DNA from 3 places in the Dethiobacter alkaliphilus AHT 1 genome. Region 1 is predicted to be linked to each of the others. Evidence: riboswitches for the same ligand, from Rfam matches in the RefSeq annotation. Region 1 holds a riboswitch; each other region holds the start of a gene.
The links. A riboswitch is a leader RNA that binds a small molecule or an ion and turns the genes downstream of it on or off. The one in region 1 is predicted to bind cyclic di-GMP.
Positions count from the first base shown of each region.

Region 2: it holds a riboswitch for cyclic di-GMP, as region 1 does, so the genes downstream of both, uvrB (excinuclease ABC subunit UvrB) here and DEALDRAFT_RS07800 (leucine-rich repeat domain-containing protein) in region 1, are expected to answer to the same signal.
Region 3: it holds a riboswitch for cyclic di-GMP, as region 1 does, so the genes downstream of both, DEALDRAFT_RS05955 (EthD family reductase) here and DEALDRAFT_RS07800 (leucine-rich repeat domain-containing protein) in region 1, are expected to answer to the same signal.

Region 1 is NZ_ACJM01000007.1:46,458-50,671, forward strand. Features, by position in the region: gene DEALDRAFT_RS15985 (leucine-rich repeat protein) at 1-964, opposite strand, end outside; gene DEALDRAFT_RS07800 (leucine-rich repeat domain-containing protein) at 943-1,872, opposite strand; cyclic di-GMP riboswitch class II at 1,934-2,016, opposite strand; gene DEALDRAFT_RS15990 (sensor histidine kinase) at 2,339-3,949, opposite strand; gene DEALDRAFT_RS07810 (nucleotidyltransferase family protein) at 4,208-4,214, opposite strand, start outside.
Region 2 is NZ_ACJM01000005.1:36,210-40,423, reverse strand. Features, by position in the region: gene uvrA (excinuclease ABC subunit UvrA) at 1-219, opposite strand, end outside; gene uvrB (excinuclease ABC subunit UvrB) at 220-2,211, opposite strand; cyclic di-GMP riboswitch class I at 2,554-2,640, opposite strand; gene DEALDRAFT_RS05725 (hypothetical protein) at 2,715-3,002, opposite strand; gene DEALDRAFT_RS15910 (PDZ domain-containing protein) at 3,062-4,214, opposite strand, start outside.
Region 3 is NZ_ACJM01000005.1:87,550-91,763, forward strand. Features, by position in the region: gene DEALDRAFT_RS05945 (glycoside hydrolase family 16 protein) at 1-554, opposite strand, end outside; cyclic di-GMP riboswitch class II at 880-962, shown strand; gene DEALDRAFT_RS05950 (nuclear transport factor 2 family protein) at 1,041-1,451, shown strand; cyclic di-GMP riboswitch class II at 1,585-1,667, shown strand; gene DEALDRAFT_RS05955 (EthD family reductase) at 1,760-2,083, shown strand; gene DEALDRAFT_RS05960 (antibiotic biosynthesis monooxygenase family protein) at 2,128-2,418, shown strand; gene DEALDRAFT_RS05965 (cell wall-binding repeat-containing protein) at 2,649-3,716, shown strand; gene asnB (asparagine synthase B) at 4,176-4,214, shown strand, end outside.

The sequences.
Region 1 (4,214 bases):
TGTTATTAAATGCGTAACTACCGATATTTGTAACCGACTCCGGAAGCACTATTTCCGAAAGGCCGCTGTTCCGGAAAGCAGCACTGCCTACCCGCGTTATCTCCTCAACAATAAGGGTCTCCGCAGCAGCACCGCTTAGATCACTGTCCCTGAAGAAATTTCCTGGTATTTGGGTTACCGCCGGGCCGTATTCCACCTCGTTAATCACATTATCTTTAAAAATACCACTACTTGACGAACCCACCGACGAAAGATTGGACTCTAGCCTCACTTTGGAGATGCTGTTGCCGGCAAAAGCATCCCTGCCGATATCATCTATATTATCCGGGAAAACAATTTCGCCAAGCTGGTTGTTATTAAATGCGTAACTACCGATATTTGTAACCGACTCCGGAAGCACTATTTCCGAAAGGCCGCTGTTCTGGAAAGCAGCACTGCCTACCCGCGTTATCCCCTCAACAATAAGGGTCTCCGCAGCAGCACCGCTTAGATCACTGTCCCTGAAGAAATTTCCTGGTATTTGGGTTACCGCCAGGCCGTATTCCACCTCGTTAATCGCATTTCCTCCAAAAATACCATGGAGCGACGAACCCACCGACGAAAGATTGGACTCAAGCCTCACTTTGGAGATACTGTTGCCGGAGAAGGCAGAGCTGCCGATCTCGGAAACATTCTCAGGCACGATAACTTCACTCAGTTGGTTGTATCTAAAGGCACTACCGCCAATGGCGGAAACACCCTCAGGCAGAATAACTTCACTCAGTTGGTTGTTACTAAAGGCGAAACGGCCAATATTTACAAGCGATTCCGGAAGTACAATTTCCGTAAGACCGCTGTTCTGGAAAGCATAACTACCTACTTGCGTTATCCCTTCAATAATAAGGGTCTCCGCTGCAGCACCGCTTAGATCACTGTCCCTGAAGAAGTTTTCCGGTATTTGGGTTACCGCCGGGCCGTATTCCACTCGTTAATCGCATTTCCTCCAAAAATACCATAGAGCACCCAACCCACCGACGAAAGATTGGACTCAAGCCTCACTTTGGAGATACTGTTGCCGGAGAAGGCAAAGCTGCCGATGTCGGAAACATTCTCAGGCAGGATAACTTCACTTAGTTGGTTGTTTCTAAAGGCACTGTCACCAATGGTGGAAACACCCTCAGGCAGAATAACTTCACTCAGTTGGTTGTTTCTAAAGGCGAAACGGCCGATATTTACAAGCGATTCCGGAAGTACAATTTCCGTAAGGCCGCTGTTCTGGAAAGCATAACTACCTACTTGCGTTATCCCTTCAATAATAAGGGTCTCCGCTGCAGCACCGCTTAGATCACTGTCCCTGAAGAAGTTCTCCGGTATTTGGGTTACCGCCGGGCCGTATTCCACCTCGTTAATCGCATTTCCTCCAAAAACACCATAGTACAACGAACCCACCGACGAAAGATTGGACTCAAGCCTCACTTTGGAGATACTGTTGCCGGAGAAGGCAAAGCTGCCGATGTCGGAAACATTCTCAGGCAGGATAACTTCACTCAGTTGGTTGTTTCTAAAGGCACTGTCACCAATGGTGGAAACACTCTCGGGAATAATCACACTGGTTAGCTGCATGTTTTCAAATGCCCTAAAAGAAATACCAGTTACAGCGTAACCCTCCAAAGTATCGGGAATAACCACGTCCTTTGGTCCCTCGTCGCTATACCCGGTAATTTCTACCTGCTCCCCGGAGATACTGTATGTAAAGTATTTATCCGTAGCGGTCAAAAGATCTTCCTGCTCTGCAGCCACTACATTTTCCACTGAAATTCCACTACTAATATTTACACTAAATGACGACAGAACCAACAACATGGTTAACAACAAGCTTACAGCTTTTTTCAATGCACTGCCTCCCTTTACTTTGCGATTTGTCACCCTAAATCTCTAATAATAAAAATAACCGACCACAAGTGGTCGGTTACGCTACCGGCTCATTCCAGGCAAAGCGTCCAAATCAGCCCAAAAATCATTGCCCCCACAAAAATTATTGGGAAACTGGTGAGGGTTTTGCTGTAGAGAAGGCTACAAATGTTAAAACATACCGTATTTTCCTTTTGCTTCTTTTTGTTCTTTGTTTTCTTTAAAATTCCTGCCATAAAAGAAGAATTTTACTCCAGCCTGTAACAATACTTACTTGGCGCCATCTGCTACCCATAAAAAGAATTGGGGAAAACATTAGCCCTTCGTCACAGGTATATAACATTCTCAATAATAAAATGACACCAACCATTAAATGATTAGTGTCATAGGTTTTCTCAAGGTCCGCCCAATATTGTCCGGTTACGGCAACACTACTTCTATTTACTCATCAGAGTGCTTTGCTAATGCTCCCTGTCTCGTTTTGCTCCGACGCAAAAGGAAGATAAATTTTAAAGCACGACCCTTCGCCCACCTCACTATCAACGGCGACTTTGCCATCCTGCAGTTCAGCCAGGGTCTTAACCAGAGCCAGGCCCAAGCCGGTTCCTTTACGGCGCTGTTTGGGGTGGTCTCCCTGTCGGAATTTCTCAAAGATATGCGGCAGCAGCTCCGGCGAAATACCAATGCCGGTATCCTGGACAGAAATTATGGCAAAATCCCCTTCTCCGTTGGCTGACACGGTGATTCGGCCACCGTCTTTGGTAAACTTGATGGCATTGGCAACCAGGTTTACAACCATCTGTTGAATCCTGTCCCTGTCTCCGTACACAAACGGCAACGTTGTTTTTTCTACATCCAGGCTGATGCCGTTTTGATGGGCAATGGCACTCATGCTGCGCCGCACCATCCGTAGCACATCGTTTAAATCCACTTTCTCTTTATGAATTCGCAAGCTACCCGCCTCATGCTTAGCCATATCTAAAATATCGTTCACCAAAACCATCAGCTGTTGGGCCGAGGTTTTAATATCCAGCAGGTTTTCCCGTTGCTCCGGGGTAATGGGGCCGGACACTTCATCCAGCATCAACTCACAAAAAGCAACTACAGAGGTAAGAGGCGTACGCAGCTCATGCGTCATGGTGGCCGTAAACTCACTCTTTAAGCGATTGCTCTCACCCAGCTTCTCGTTTAGCTGCGAGAGCCTCCTCTGCCCTTGGGCCAAACGCATATTGGCAACTTCCAGCTCTCTGGTCCTGACCTTTACCTTCTTATCCAGATTTTGATATAAATCATTGATAACCTCATACGGTTCCAGCAACTTTTTGCGAATCATAATCACATAGATAAAATAATATGATGCCACGTTAAATAAATGACCCACCATATTGGAAAAACCATACACCGATACATAAAAAGTAAAAGACAGTTCTGCCAAGATTGTTGCCCCACAGGCCAGCAGCAAATATTTTACAACTTCTTTATCAAACTTTTCCTTGTTTCTCCAAATCAGAATACCGGAGATCAGCAGAATTGTGGAAATAATGTACTCACTGATAATTTTAAACGGAGTAAGCCCTTCACCGGGAATAAAACTATCCGGAAAAATTCCGGCAAAAACAGACGCTAAAAGCACCAAAGAAATAACGGGAATTAGATAATGTATTCTAATTCTGCGGCCAGGATTGGCCATCAAAAAAGGAACGGCCAGAAACGTAAAGGCCTCGATATACCTGGGTATAATCCACAACTGCGTGGCCAGGTTTGCAGTATTGCCGGGAAAGACCCCCATGCCGTCATAGGCCAGGGTATGTAACAAATCTAAAAACCCAATACATAAATAAGCCACACCAAAAAAGTTCAGAAAATCGTTGCGTTCCTCGGTTAACTGGCTGGTATGAAAAGCAATGGCAGCTATCCCAAATGCCACAAGCACACTAAAGAGCTCCACTAAAGTGTGGAATAACAAAAAGTTATAAAAACTCATAGTTACCAAAACCGCAATAATACTAACCACTATGGCAGCCTTAGTAACCGGTAGCTTAAGCATCCTCTCCATCATAGCTCTCCTCTTACATCAGCTTAAATCCATAGTTTCGACAAACATCATAAATCCCCTTTTTTCGCAAAAACCCTCCTCAAGGATTAATTCCCAGAGGAGGGTTCTTCGTCCAAATCATAATGCGCTGCAGGGTCACCTGCCTCCAGCAGCTCCTTTTTTGAACAACAGCCGCCTGCTATTCTGCCCGGCCAATCTTCTACATTATCATACTCTTCCCAAGAAGCAGAATAGAAGGCTCATAGACTGCAATACGGAAACTTAGCCT
Region 2 (4,214 bases), on a different contig from region 1:
CGGCTTATCCATCTGTCCCAGAAACTGCCGGGCATAAGCGGACAAAGATTCCACATAGCGGCGCTGCCCTTCGGCATAGACCGTATCAAAAGCCAGGGAAGATTTCCCTGAACCGGACACACCGGTAATCACAACCAACCGGTTGCGCGGGATTTCCACATCAATATTGGCCAGGTTATGTTCCCGGGCCCCTTTAATTAAAATCTTATCCTGAATCATTTATTTCTCCTCTATTCCTGTTTTTCGCAGCGCTGCAATCATATCGCGCAGGTGGGCAGCCTGTTCAAAATCCAGCTCCTTGGCTGCTTTTTTCATTTCCTTTTCCAGCTTGGCAATTGTCTTCTTACGTTCCGCCGGGCTCAGCTCTGCCGGGCTGTCTTTATCCACATAGTCGGAGAGCGCCTCTTCTGCCACCTGGGTGGCTTCAATTACGGCACGCACCGCCTTTTTAATAGTAGCAGGTGTAATATTGTGCTCCCGGTTAAATTCCATCTGAATCTGACGGCGCCGTTCTGTTTCATCCATGGCCTTTTGCATGGAATCGGTTACTTTATCGGCATACATAATCACGGTGCCGTGGACGTTACGGGCCGCCCGGCCAATGGTCTGAATCAGGGAACGCTCCGCCCTGAGGAAGCCTTCTTTATCGGCATCTAAAATGGCCACCAGGGAAACCTCGGGCAAATCCAGCCCTTCCCGCAGCAGGTTAATACCCACCAGTACATCAAACTCACCCAGGCGCAAATCACGGATAATTTCCATCCGCTCCAGGGTGTTAATTTCCGAGTGCAGGTAACGGACCCGCACGCCCAATTCCTTATAATACTCGGTTAAGTCCTCCGCCATCCGTTTGGTCAGCGTGGTGACCAGCACCCGCTCATTGGCCTCAGCCCGGAGGCGGATTTCACCGTACAGATCATCAATCTGTCCTTTTACGGGACGCATAATAATCTCCGGGTCAATTAGGCCGGTGGGCCGGATAATCTGCTCCACCACCTGTTGACTGTGTTCCTGCTCGTAGGGGCCCGGCGTGGCAGAAACATATACCGCCTGATTCACCAGCTCCTCAAACTCATGGAAAATCAGGGGGCGGTTATCCAGCGCCGAAGGAAGGCGGAAGCCGTGCTCCACCAGCGTCTCCTTACGGGAGCGGTCCCCGGCGTACATCCCCCGGACCTGGGGAATGGTTTGGTGCGACTCATCTATAAACAGCAGAAAATCCTCCGGAAAATAATCTATCAGCGTATGGGGACGGCTGCCTGCAGGCCGCCGGTCCATGTGGCGTGAATAGTTTTCGATGCCGGTGCAAAACCCGATTTCGTTCATCATCTCCAAATCATAGTTGGTCCGCTGCTCCAGCCGCTGGGCTTCCAGCAGTTTATCCCTGCTGCGCAGCTCCTGCAGCCGCACCTCCAACTCCGACCGGATATCAACCATGGCCGCTTCCAGCGTATCCCGGGAAGTGACAAAGTGGGAAGCGGGGAAAATAGCAATATGCTGCCGCTCACCAAGAATTTCACCGGTCAGCGTATCTATCTCCCGGATCCGCTCTATTTCATCACCGAAAAACTCCACCCGCACCGCTTTCTCCGTAGACGAGGCGGGGAAAATCTCCAGCACATCGCCGCGCACCCGGAAACGGCTGCGCTCCAGCTGCACGTCGTTGCGTTCAAACTGGATGGACACCAGCTGCTTGACAATCTCGTCCCTGCTCTTTTCCATCCCCACCCGCAGCGAAACCACATGCTCTCGGTATTCATCCGGGGAGCCCAGGCCGTAGATGCAGGACACACTGGCCACAATAATAACATCGCGGCGCTCAAACAGCGCACTGGTGGCTGAGTGGCGCAACTTTTCAATTTCATCATTAATGGCCGAATCCTTTTCGATATAAGTATCGGACTGGGGGATATACGCCTCCGGCTGGTAGTAATCATAATAACTGACAAAGTACTCCACGGCATTGTCGGGGAAAAAATCACGAAACTCGCTGCACAGCTGAGCCGCCAGCGTTTTATTATGTGCAATTACCAACGTGGGCCGCTGCACTTTTTCAATAATATTGGCCATGGTAAAGGTTTTACCTGAACCGGTGACCCCCAACAGAGTCTGGTGCCGAAAGCCTTTTTTCAGCCCCTCCGTCAGCTCCTCAATGGCCTTGGGCTGATCGCCCTGCGGGCCAAACTCACTTTTAATCTGAAACCGTGTCATCTATCCTGCTCCTTATAAATTTTCCTCATACAAGTAAACATAACTATTATACCACAAACATGTCGATTTTTGACCACCCCGAACAAGGTGAGACAAAGGGGACAGGTGATTTTGTCTCACTTTTCGTGGACAGAGGGACAGGTTTTTCTGTCCACACCGTTGGAGAAGACGCCTCCTTGCAAGAAATTGCACACTAAATGCGAAAAAAGGTCCGTCCCCGATTTGCACGATTTGCACACAAAAAAAAACTGTGAGGCCACAGTTTAGTGAAGAGGAGATTTATGTTAGAAAATTTAAAGACCTGTCCTTCCGGTGCGGAAAGCAGGCCTAAACAGGCGTTCCTTCGGCAACCGGCTGTCATGACTGCTTTGCAGTGTTAGACCCTTGGCTTTGCGTCCCTGCCTTTCAACAGGTTTGCCCTGAGCGAATGTCATTTTATCGTTCAGATTATCACAGGCTGCATTTTTTGTCAAGCTATGCCAGATAATGCCTGTCCGCAAAATTTACTGCAGCTCCGGCGGCTTGGCCAACCGCCAGGGCGGAATTTGCGTATCCAGCTCCTGTAAGGAAACCGGCCACTCCGCATCTTTTAAAGCCTGAAAATCCCCAGACTTGCTTAAACCTTCATGAAACTTCAAGTCCGCCTGCAAAAGCTGCTGTGCTTCCAGCAAAGCGGCATTGGTCTGCTGCAGCGACCGTAGTATCTGCTTGTTGGTTTCGGCCTGACGCAGCGTTAGCTGCTTAAGCAGGTTCTGCATCTCCAATAACTTCTTTTCGCTACCTTCGGGCATAATAAACACCTCCCGGCGTTATTTTTTCCCAACAATAAAAAAATAGACGGATGCGCCGCCTATTTTTCCGCTGTTCTTAACTTTTGTATTTTTTCTCCCAGGGCGGAGAAAAAATGATTGTGGTTTATTTCCGCATAAGCCGGGGTGAATCGGTCCGGCACCGGAATAATGCCCGGGTCCGGGCCGGGTATATCCACGGTATGGCGCAGTCCGTCCCGCATGATTTCCAGCTCCAGGTCGGGTCCGGCCATGGCCAGCAGATTTTTGTACATGGCTGTATCATGGACCGCAAACCGGTTCATGGCAAGAATAACATCATGGGGCTGCAGGCCTGCCTTTTCCGCCGGAGAACCGGGAAAAACATCCATCACCTTCACCCCTTTGTCCGGTGCCACAAACAAAGGCTGCCTGGAAAACTCCCGCTGATTGTTGCGCATGATTAAAAATTCGTGGCCAAAGGGAGCAAACAGGGCGGCGGGAATCATCACCAGCGGCTCATAAAAAGCGGCAAAGGCCACGGCGATGAGAACCACGCTGTAGAGGCCGAGATTAACCGCAGATTGTTTACTTTTTTCCCGGGGCGGAGTGGAGACAGCCATATCGCCGTAACCCAGTCCGGCCACAATGGGCATCAACATATACATCAGCGTCTCTCCCGGGCCGGGCACGGAGCCGCTGGAAAGCAGTGGCCACCACTGAGGCATACGTGCCGCCCCAATGGCCGCATCAGCGGCTTCCATAGTAACCACCATGGCCACCAACCCCACCAATGGCAGGGGCCAGAATTTTTGTAGCGAAAAACCGCCCACCACACCATGGTCGGTTTTAATATACAGTGGGCTGGGGAAAAGGTGTCCACTCACGGCAATAAGGAAACTCTCCGTAAGGTGAAGTATGCCGATTAAAACCAGCAAACCCGGAATATGGAGGCCGGCTAGCTGAGCCAACAACTCGGCCAGGAATCCGTCACCCTGGATCAGTGCCGGCCAGTGAGCAGACATTATTCGCAGCAGTGCGGAAGCAAAACCCACCAAACCACCGGCATAAGCAAAGCACAGGTACCGGGGATGGACCAGCATCAGGATGATGGCCAAGGGCCAGACAAAGGGGAAGATGCCGATTTCTATCAGAGAAATTCCGAAAAACACCAGCAAAGCACTGGCCAACAGTCCGCCCGCCAAGCCAAAAACGGCGGAATAGGCTACCTGCCAC
Region 3 (4,214 bases), on a different contig from region 1:
TTAAACACACGCACATAATCTATGTTTGAATCGTGTGATGATAAATATAAGAACTGGCGTGTATCGGGGATGTCTCTTGTGGTAGAAAATGTCTCTTTCCCATCAAATAACCAGACAATTTTTTCCTGGTCCCATTCTATCCCAAAGGTATGGTAGTCAGCTGATAGATTGGAGTGGTTCACACGATGAAAAATGTTAACTTTAGCCGAAATGTTTTCATTTTCTTCTATCAGCCAAGCACTGGGTAATGTTCCCGATTCCGAAAGGCGGGCCCGAATCTCAATCTTGCCATACAGTAAGCTAAAAACACTGCGAAAGCCATTGTCCTGGGGCTTCCATTTATATAAATCAAGCTCTCCTGCGCTAAGCTCATCATGCCAAATTACTGTCCAGTCATCGGTGTCAAGGCTTATATCAAAACCCGCATATACTCCTGCTGCAGTGGCACTGTTAGACGAAAGTGCCTGGTAGATGCTGTTTAGTTGGTTAAGGCCAATAATTAAACTGATTGTAAGTATAGCGACGAGTGGTATCCAACCAAAGCCCCTTTGCATTGCCAATAATCAAACGCCTCCCCCTAACGTTTAGTTATTATATCTATGCGGGGGACAAAGCTATGTTGACATTTATTGTAGAAATAATGTAGATCTGCTAGAACTGAAAATCGACCTTGTTGTTCTTCCTTGATTTTTTGACTTAGGCATAATAAAAAGCCTTCGATGAAGGCTGTACTTATTTATCATTAAAATTTTAGACAATGGCAGGAATGCTTTCTTTTGGCGGAGAATATATAAATACAAAGCCATATTTAGAAAATGCTGTATCGATCCGTGCTGAATTATGCAGCTTACTTCTAGCAAGCCTTCATTAAGGATTACTTTAGTTCTTGGGGGCTGTGATTTCAGGGCTTATATGGACGCTTTGCCCTGGGGGAGCCAGTAGCGTAACCGACCACTTATGGTCGGTTTTTGTGGTTTAAAGCCCCAGTAATTTAGGGATACCGATACTATAAAATGATAATAAATGAAAGGGTGAAAGGATTGGCCGAGCAAAATGAAAGAGTTGTGAAACAGCACTTTGCGTTTTTTGGCCAGGGAAATCTTCCCGACGCTCTCGAGTTGTTTGCAGAGGATGTAGATTTTCAATCTCCTGTTACAAAAAACCCTCCCGAAGAAATATCTTGGGCTAAGCCGCGATATAGTAAAAAAGATGTTGCCTTATTTTTTAAGGAGCTATCTGAAAAAATACAAGTAAAAAAGATGGAAGCAATGTTTTTTACATGCCAAAACGATAGAGTAATTGTGGAAGGAAGAAATGGCGGAGTAGTAAAAGCTACCGGCCGTGGTTATGAGCATGATTGGGTTATGGTGTTTACATTGCAGGACGAAAAAATTTGCCGAGCAAGACACTATTACGATACAGCTGATATTGTAGCCGCTTTCCGTGATTAAGTTAAGTTACTTGAAATCTGACATAAAAGAATAAGAACTTTGCATACAGAATAGGATTAATTAATTAAATATGTAAAAATATATATGAACTGCATGTATATTAATTCTGGCATACTACTCACTTTGCTTCCCACCCGTTTATGGGGGCTGTGATTTCAGGGCTTATATGGACGCTTTGCCCGGGAGGAGCCAGTAGCGTAACCGACCATATATTAAGGTCGGTTATTTTAATTTTATAAAAGGTTAGAACCTACTCATCAGTCATAGATTATTTCCGTGCACAGGAAATTAAAAAAGGAGGAAAAGAAATGATTAAGGTAAGTGTTTTGTACCCAAATTCAGAGGGCAAGAAATTTGACATTGATTATTACTGCAATAATCATATGTCACTGGTAAAGGAAAAGTTGGGGACTGCGCTAAAAGGCGGGGCTGTAGAGGTGGGGTTAAGTGGGGGAGAGCCGGGTGCGCCGGCGCCATTTCTCGCCATGGGTCATATGTATTTCGACTCGATGGAGGAATTTCAAGCAGCTTTTCTGCCTCATGTTGCAACGTTTATGGGTGATCTTCCCAATTACACTGATATCACACCCGTAATTCAGATCAGCGAGGTAAAACTCCAGCAATTTCCTTAATAGATTTGATTCATTGGGAATACACGATAAAAGGAGGAAAAACTATGTATGCAACGTTAGTAATGTTTAATATTGGGCCGGGGATGCAGGAGCAAGCAACAGGGATGGCCGATCAGTTTGCACAGCTTCATGCCACCTTGAAAGGATTTAAAAGCTCAACATTCTTCAGTGATGAAGCCAAAGGCGATTACGGTGCATTTTCTCTCTGGGAAACAAATGAAGATGCCGAAGCGGCCTTGGGTACCGCAGGACCCAAGCTTCAGGAAGCTTTAAAAGACATTGTGCAAGAGCCGCCGACGGTTCGTATTTTTGAAGTGTACCTGCCTAACATGTAGATCAATGAGTCCACATGGAATGAAGGATACTATATCAACTTGTTCCGGCAATAAGTGCTGAAGACTGCATTGGGTTAAATAAGTATTGCTAAAACAGCTTATGCCCCAAAACCTTGGGGCTTTTTCTTTGTCGTATTCAGGAACTTCTCAAGTCTAGGGGGACCGGGAAGTAACGTTTGCTCACTATACCTCATAGGATATATCAGTATTGATATAAAGGAGGTTATATCGTGAGTGCAGAACGTTTTATAAATCCAGGTGACTTGTTTTTGCCTTGGAGCACTCGTAATACGACTAATACTACCAGAGCGCTAGGTAGTGACTTTAGTCAAACTCAATATCCAGTTGCTGAAATGGCGTTTGCCGGTATCAGCCCTGTAACAGTATATCTGGCGTCCTCGGAAAATTTCTCAGAAGCGATTATCGGTACTCCTCTTATGCACCATCCCATCGATGGGCCGTTATTTCTAACTGATCCTAACCGAATAGACCCATTTGTCTTAGCAGCTATCAGGCGATTGGCCCCAACCGGCATGGGTGAAGCTCAAGTAGTATTAATCGGTGAGTTTTCGGATCTTGTGATGCGAGCAATCCAATTCATGGGATTCACTGTACGGAGAATTTTAGGACCGGATGATGTGTTTCACACTGCTCACCGTATTCTAAACGAGTTATGTGTGCCTCAAGATGTGTTTCTCATTTCTACTGATCCCAATCATGGCGGGCATATTACCGGTGCATATTCCGCCCACTCCGGAGTGCCAATATTATTGACTGAGGGGCCAACTTTACCGCGGCATACCCGCATGGCATTAGAGCAGATAAATAACCCACGAGTTTATATTGTTGGTACTACTAATGCCATTCCTCAAAGCGTGATTAATGAGGTGCAAGGCTTGGCTGGTTTTGTAGACGTCATTAGTGCCGATGATATTTTTACCTTGGCCGTAAGATTCAGTCGGTACAGAAGCCCCGTTGCTGAGGTGGGCTGGGATAGAAATGAGCCTGACGGGCATGCGTTTACGTTTGTCCTTCCTCAGCCTTGGCAGTACTTGGTTTCTTCCGCTTCCTTGGCGCATTTGGGAAAACACACGCCGTTTTTGTTTGTAAACAGAGACAGTGTGCCGGAAGCTACTATGCAATATATCATGCAGGTTAACCCGCAAAGTGGTGACAGACCGCCGTTTATGCACGGATTTATTATAGGCAACAAAAATGTAATCAGTATACCCGTTCAAAACGAATTGCATCTGGGATTGTCTGTAGATTTAGAGCACCACATGCCCCATGATTTATAACCACTGACTTCACAAAGACTGCCTGAGGGCAGTCTTTATTTTATCCATATTGTTTTTCGGGGCAGAGAATTTATGTCTCTGCTTAGTAGAATTTTTGGTGCTAATGGTCTGGCAATGGGTGTGGTGTGCGGTGCATGCTTTGCTGCAGAGCAATGCTGGTTTTGCTTGCTTGACAGGATAAAGAGATATGTAATATAATGCGCAAAAAGGAGTTCGATGCGGATTAGTTAAGAAAATCCCATTGCATCTCCATTTAATCAGCATAAATTTAAAATAATTTAATATTATGGAAAGCGTATAATGTTTTTCAGGCAATGGTGCCTCTGAGACTGTTTTTGTCTTAGAGGCGTTTTTCTTTTGGCGGGGGACTAATATGGAAAATATCATCGCTTTGCAGCATGAATGTTGTGTATGCCAGTAGGAAAGCCATATTAAAAATTCAAGGAAGGTGACTATTTTATGTGTGGTATTGCCGGGTGTTTGGGAGTCAATGATATT